2 regions of the Streptomyces sp. NPDC001292 genome follow, and region 2 is predicted to be linked to the other one. Evidence: riboswitches for the same ligand, from Rfam matches in the RefSeq annotation. Region 2 holds a riboswitch; the other holds the start of a gene.
The links. A riboswitch is a leader RNA that binds a small molecule or an ion and turns the genes downstream of it on or off. The one in region 2 is predicted to bind S-adenosylmethionine.
Positions count from the first base shown of each region.

Region 1: another riboswitch for S-adenosylmethionine. It lies ahead of thrC (threonine synthase); the one in region 2 lies ahead of ACFY4A_RS02370 (aminotransferase class V-fold PLP-dependent enzyme).

Region 1 is NZ_JBIAXG010000010.1:121,350-124,710, forward strand. It holds gene ACFY4A_RS14130 (trehalose-6-phosphate synthase) at 1-65, opposite strand, end outside; gene ACFY4A_RS14135 (glucosyl-3-phosphoglycerate synthase) at 149-1,120, opposite strand; SAM riboswitch class I at 1,251-1,420, shown strand; gene thrC (threonine synthase) at 1,439-2,722, shown strand; gene ACFY4A_RS14145 (MoaD/ThiS family protein) at 2,719-2,994, shown strand.
Region 2 is NZ_JBIAXG010000001.1:546,971-550,331, forward strand. It holds gene ACFY4A_RS02360 (cytochrome bc complex cytochrome b subunit) at 1-434, shown strand, start outside; gene trpD (anthranilate phosphoribosyltransferase) at 582-1,646, shown strand; SAM riboswitch class IV at 1,732-1,848, shown strand; gene ACFY4A_RS02370 (aminotransferase class V-fold PLP-dependent enzyme) at 2,046-3,361, shown strand, end outside.

The sequences.
Region 1 (3,361 bases), on a different contig from region 2:
ACCTCGTACGAAACCGGGCCGCGGTTGGACGCGACCAGCACCTCGGCACCGTGCGTTGAAGCCATACGCCTCAACCTAGCCCGGCCCCGAAACGCTCAAACGTACGGTTCCGCTTCGTAGCCGGCGACAGGCGGGCGAGACCCGTCTTTCACGCCACCTGCCGGGCCGCGTACTCCGCGATCTCGGCCATCGGCGGACGCTCCTCGGTGTCCACGCGGTACGTCCGCGGCTCGAAGCCCTTCTCGCCGCGCTCGAACTGGGTGAGCCAGGGGCGCACGAGGTGGCCCCGGGCCAGGCGCAGCTGGGCGGTGCGGTAGATCGCGGCGGCCATCCGGCCGAGCGCCTGCCCGTCCTGGTGCCGGTGCCTGCGCACCCCGACGTCGACCTGGGCGAGCGCGTCCAGGCCCACCAGGTGCAGCGCGTCGACCAGCATGCCCAGCTCGACGCCGTAGCCGACCGGGAAGGGCAGCTGTTCGAGCAGCGAGCGGCGGGCCGCGTACTCGCCGCCGAGCGGCTGCACGAAGCCGGCCAGCTGCGGCCAGTGCATGTTGAGCAGCGGGCGCGCCATCAGCTCGGTGACCCGCCCGCCCTGCCCGGCCGCGGCCGAGGCGGAGGCCTGCCCGCCGGGCACGGTGAAGGGGCGGTCGTACATCGCCTTGACCAGGTCGACGTCGCGTTCGGTGAGCAGCGGGCCCACGATGCCGGTGACGAAGTCGGAGGAGAACTCCCGCAGATCGGCGTCGACGAAGCAGATGACGTCCCCGCGGGTGACGAGCAGGGAGCGCCACAGGACCTCGCCCTTGCCCGGCACCGCCGGCAGCCGCGGCAGGATCTCGTCGCGGCGCACCACCCGGGCGCCCGCGGCGGCCGCCACCTCGAAGGTGCGGTCGGTGGAGCCCGAGTCGACGACGACGATCTCGTCGACGAGCGGCGCCCGCTCCACGAGGTCGCGGCGGATCACCGTGACGATGTCGCCGACCGTCGCCTCCTCGTTCAGCGCGGGCAGCACCACGGAGACCGACTGACCGGTGCGCTGCTTGGCCGCCAGGATCTGGTGGAGTGGCCGGTCGGCCACGGACCAGGAGCGGGTGGCCAGCCAGCGCTCGACTTCTTCCAGCACGGTCAGCGGCTCCTCACTGTTGTCTCGCGCTTCGGACGACTGACTCAACCGTCCTGGCCTTCCGTTACAGTCTGAACAACGCGGACGACCATCCCATGCCGGGGGTCACCACCGCGCCACAACCGAATACAGCTCATCCAGAGGGGCAGAGGGACACGGCCCGATGAAGCCCCGGCAACCCTCCAGCCGGTTCTCGTATCGACTGCTGTGCGAGCGCAGCCGATCGTCTTCGCGAGGCTCCCGGCTAGGGAAGGTGCCAAATCCGTCTCACGGCGAGATGCGTCGTGAGGAAGATGAGGAGAAAGGGCCTCGCCTCACATGGCTGTGCAGACCGTTGCAAGCAGCACCGACTCCACCGTAGACCTCGGCCCCGCCGCGGCGCTGAGCTGCCGGGAGTGCGGTCACCGCGTCCCCCTCGGCCCGGTCTTCGCCTGCGAGGAGTGTTTCGGCCCGCTGGAGATCGCCTACGACTTCTCGGCCTACGACACCGAGGAGCTGCGCAAGAGGATCGAGGCGGGCCCCGCGAACATCTGGCGCTACGCGCCGCTGCTGCCCGTCCCCGCGGACGTCGCAGGCAAGCCGAACCTGAACCCGGGCTGGACCAAGCTCGTCCGGGCCGACCGCCTCGCCCGCGAACTGGGGGTGACCGGCGGGCTGTACGTGAAGGACGACTCCGGAAACCCGACGCACTCCTTCAAGGACCGTGTGGTCGCCCAGGCGCTGGAGGCGGCCCGCGCCTTCGGCTTCACCACGCTCTCCTGCTCCTCGACCGGCAACCTGGCCGGCGCCGTCGGCGCCGCCGCCGCCCGCGCCGGACTGCGCTCCTGCGTGTTCATCCCGCACGACCTGGAGCAGGGCAAGGTCGTGATGGCCGCGATCTACGGCGGCGAACTCGTCGGCATCGAGGGCAACTACGACGACGTGAACCGGTTCTGCTCCGAGCTGATCGGCGATCCGGCCGGCGAGGGCTGGGGCTTCGTCAACGTCAACCTGCGGCCGTACTACGCCGAGGGCTCCAAGACGCAGGCGTACGAGATCTGCGAGCAGCTCGGCTGGAAGCTGCCGGACCAGATCGTCGTCCCGATCGCCTCGGGCTCCCAGCTCACCAAGGTCGACAAGGGCCTGCGGGAACTGATCGAGCTCGGACTGGTCGAGGACAAGCCGTACAAGATCTTCGGCGCCCAGGCCGAGGGCTGCTCGCCGGTGTCCACCGCCTTCAAGGCCGGCCACGACGTCGTACGGCCGCAGAAGCCCGACACGATCGCCAAGTCGCTGGCGATCGGCAACCCGGCCGACGGCCCGTACGTCCTGGACATCGCGCGCCGGACCGGCGGCGCGGTGGAGGACGTGACCGACGAGCAGGTCGTCGACGCGATCAAGCTGCTGGCGCGGACCGAGGGCATCTTCGCCGAGACGGCAGGCGGTGTGACGGTCGGCGTGACGAAGAAGCTGGTCGAGAACGGCGTCCTCGACCCGACGAAGACCACCGTCGTCCTCAACACCGGCGACGGGCTGAAGACGCTGGACGCGGTGGCCGGCACCGGCCTGACCGCGACGATCCGTCCGACCCTGGACTCCTTCCGAGAGGCTGGCCTGGCATGAGCGTGACCGTCCGTATCCCCACCATCCTGCGCACCTACACCGGCGGCCGGGCCGAGGTGAGCGCCGAGGGCGCGACCCTCTCCGAGGTCATCTCGGACCTGGAGAGGAACCACACGGGCATCGCGGCCCGGGTCCTGGACGACCAGGGCAAGCTGCGCCGCTTCGTCAACGTGTACGTCAACGACGACGACGTCCGGTTCGAGCAGGGGCTCGAGACGGCCACCCCGGAGGGCGCGGGGGTCTCGATCATCCCGGCGGTCGCCGGCGGCTGATCATTACCTTCGGTAATTCCGGTTACGCAGAGTTCACCGAGTTGCCCCCTCCGTGAGAGAAGCGGAGGGGGCAATTCCGTGGGATTGAGCGCGGTACAGTTGGGGAACGCGCCCCCGAACTCCGAATCCGGGGCCCCGGATTCCTGTCGTGGGCCCGGCAAGAAGTAGCCAAAGTCTGCGGGCCTTTTGCGGCATTTTCCTTGTTTGTGGGGCCCGACTTGCCCTGAATTCGCGTGAATTCTTCCTATATTCCGGACCGTGTACGTCCAGATTTCTCGTCCGATTGACCTGTTGCAGACGGCAGTTGGACAGATACATTCAGCCGCGGTCGACGCGTTCCGGCGCACGCCCCCGATCCACGGGGGGT
Region 2 (3,361 bases):
ACGACCTGTGGGCCACGCACTTCCACCTGTCGATCAACGCGGTCACCTGGTTCGTCCGGATCGGCTTCTTCGTCGGACCGATCATCGCGTTCGTCGTCACCAAGCGGATCTGCCTCGGCCTCCAGCGCCGCGACAAGGAGAAGGTGCTGCACGGTCGCGAGACCGGCATCATCAAGCGCCTGCCGCACGGTGAGTTCATCGAGGTGCACGAGCCGCTCAGCCAGGAGCAGCTCTACACGCTCACGGCGCACGACCAGTACGAGCCGGTCGAGATCGGCCCGGCGGTCGACGAGCACGGCGTCGAGCGCAAGATCAAGGGCTCGCAGAAGCTGCGCGCCAAGCTCAGCAGCGCGTACTACGGCGAGGACAACCAGATCCCGAAGCCGACCGTCGAGGAGTACAGGGAGATCACGAGCGGCCACGGCCACCACTGATCACTGACCGCTGAGCGTCGCCACGCCACGGTCGAAGGGCCCCGTCCGATCTCCGGACGGGGCCCTTCGCCGTGCCCGGGGCTGGATAGGGTGGACCTGTTCGAGACTCGCGTCCCGCAGTACGGGACACCGACCCAGGAGCGGCATATGAACGCTGTGATCCCCGCTGGAGGCGACACCGCGGCGGGCCGCTCCTGGCCCGCCCTGCTGAACGGCCTGCTGGACGGCCGGGACCTCACCGCCGACGAGACCGCGTGGGCGATGGACCTGATCATGCGCGGCGAGGCGACCGACGCGCAGATCGCCGGGTTCGTGGTGGCCCTGCGGGCCAAGGGCGAGACGGTCGAGGAGATCATGGGCCTGGTCCGCACCATGTACGAGCACGCCAATGTGATCGAGGTGCCCGGCGCGACCGTCGACATCGTCGGCACGGGCGGCGACGGCGCGAAGACCGTGAACATCTCCACCATGTCCTCGATCGTCGTGGCCGGCACGGGCGCCAGTGTCGTCAAGCACGGCAACCGGGCCGCGTCCTCCGCCTCCGGGGCCTCCGACGTACTGGAGAAGCTCGGCGTCAATCTGGAACTGACGCCGCGGCGGGTGGCCGAGGTGGCGCAGGAGGCCGGAATCACCTTCTGCTTCGCGATCAAGTTCCATCCGGCGCTGCGCCACGCGGGCGCCGCGCGCGGCCAGTTGGCCATCCGCACCGTGTTCAACGTGCTCGGCCCGCTGACCAACCCGGCCAGGGTGCGGGCCCAGGCCGTCGGTGTCGCGGACCCGCGCATGGCACCGGTCGTCGCCGGCGTCTTCGCCGAGCGCGGCCACTCCTCCCTGGTCTTCCGGGGTGACGACGGCCTGGACGAGCTCACCACGACCGCCACCTCCCAGGTCTGGATCGTGCGGGACGGCAAGGTGACCCAGGAGCGCTTCGACCCGCGGGACGTCGGTATCGAGTTCGTGCCCGTGGAGGCGCTGCGGGGCGGGGACGCCTCGTACAACGCCGAGGTGGCCCGGCGCCTGCTGGACGGCGAGAAGGGGCCCGTGCGGGACGCCGTCCTGCTGAACTCCGCGGCGGCGCTGGTGGCCCTGCGGCCGGGTCCGGGCACCCTGGCCGAACAGATCCGGGCCGGTATGGACCGTGCGGCGGAGTCGATCGACTCCGGGTCCGCCAAGCGCACGCTGGAGCGCTGGGTGGCCGCCAGCAACGCCTGAGACCCGAACCTCCCGTCGCAGGGCGCAGCCCACGATCCGGACTGCGCCTTGCGCGTGGAAGATCGTGTGGCAGGATGCTGAACCAGGTCATGAGTGACAGCCATGTGGCCCCGGCCGGCTGTCCGGCAACCCTCCGTCCGTGGCGGGGTGCCCCGGGTGAAGACCAGGCCGTAGGCAGCGAGGCCTACGGCAAGCGCGGACCCCTCGCACTCCTCCGAGTGGACACAGCCCAGGGGTCCTGGTCTACGAGGGAGCCTTCCGTGAGCAAGCGAATGCGCTAGGGCCTGTCGCCCCAGAGGCCGCAGAGCCCCGCCACCGCGCTTTCCCCCTCACCCTTCCCCACGCTCGAGCCATGTCCGCTCGCGTGGTGATTCCGCCTGCTTTCACGGGAGTTCACCCATGTCCGTCTCCACCGTCGCCGCCGACCAGTCCGTCTGTGCCCCGCTGCCCGTTCTGGGACGGGACGTCACCGTTCCGCTCGTCACCGGCGGGGAGGTCACCTACGCGGCGCTCGACTACGCGGCCAGCGCGCCCGCCCTCCAGCGCGTCTGGGACGACGTGGCGGCGTACGCGCCGTACTACGGCAGCGTCCACCGCGGCGCCGGCTACCTCTCCCAGCTCTCCACCGATCTGTTCGAGAACGCCCGGAAGACGGTCGCGGAGTTCCTCGACTGCCGTACGGAGGACCAGGTGGTCTTCACCCGGTCCACCACCGACTCCCTCAACCTGCTCGCCCGCGTGCTGCCCGCGGACTGCCAGGTCTTCGTCTTCGAGACCGAGCACCACGCCTCGCTGCTTCCGTGGCGGGACGCGCAGGTGACCTACCTCGACGCCCCGCGCACACCGGAGCGGGCCGTGGCCACCCTGGAGCGGGCCCTCGCCGACCGCGACCCCCACGGCCCGGCGCTGGTGTGCGTCACCGGCGCCTCCAACGTCACCGGTGAGCTGTGGCCGGTACGGGAGCTGGCCGCCGCCGCCCACGCGCACGGCGCCCGGATCGTCCTGGACGCCGCCCAGCTCGCCCCGCACCACCCGGTGTCCGTCCGCGACCTCGACGTCGACTGGGTCGCCTTCTCCGGCCACAAGCTGTACGCCCCCTTCGGCTCCGGCGTCCTCGCCGGCCGCGCCGACTGGCTGCGCGAGGCCGAGCCGTACCTCGCGGGCGGCGGCGCGAGCCGCACGGTGGCGCGGCGCGCCGACGGATCCGTGGACGTGCGGTGGCACGAGTCGGCCGCCCGCCACGAGGCCGGCTCCCCGAACGTCATCGGCGCCTACGCCGTCGCCGCGGCCTGCACGGCGCTGACCGAGGCCGGCTTCGACGACCTCGTCGCGCGCGAGCGGCACCTGATCCGCAAGGTGCGGGCGGGTCTCGCCGAGGTGCCCGAGGTCAGGGTCCTCTCCCTGTTCGGCGACGACGCCCCGCGGGTCGGCGTGATCTCCTTCGTCGTGGCGGGCTGGAACAGCTCCCACTTCGCCGCCGCCCTCTCCGCCGAGTACGGCATCGGCGTCCGCGACGGCCTCTTCTGCGCCCACCCCCTGGTCCGCACCCTGCTGGGCGGCGATCCGCAGAGCCAGGGCGAGTGCGGCGCGCCCGAGGCCGCCCCGGGCGAGAAGTCCCTCAACGCCATCCGCGTGAGCTTCGGCGCGGGTACGCCCGACGAGCACGTGGACCGCTTCGTGGCGGCGGTGCGGGAACTGGTCAGGGACGGCGCGAA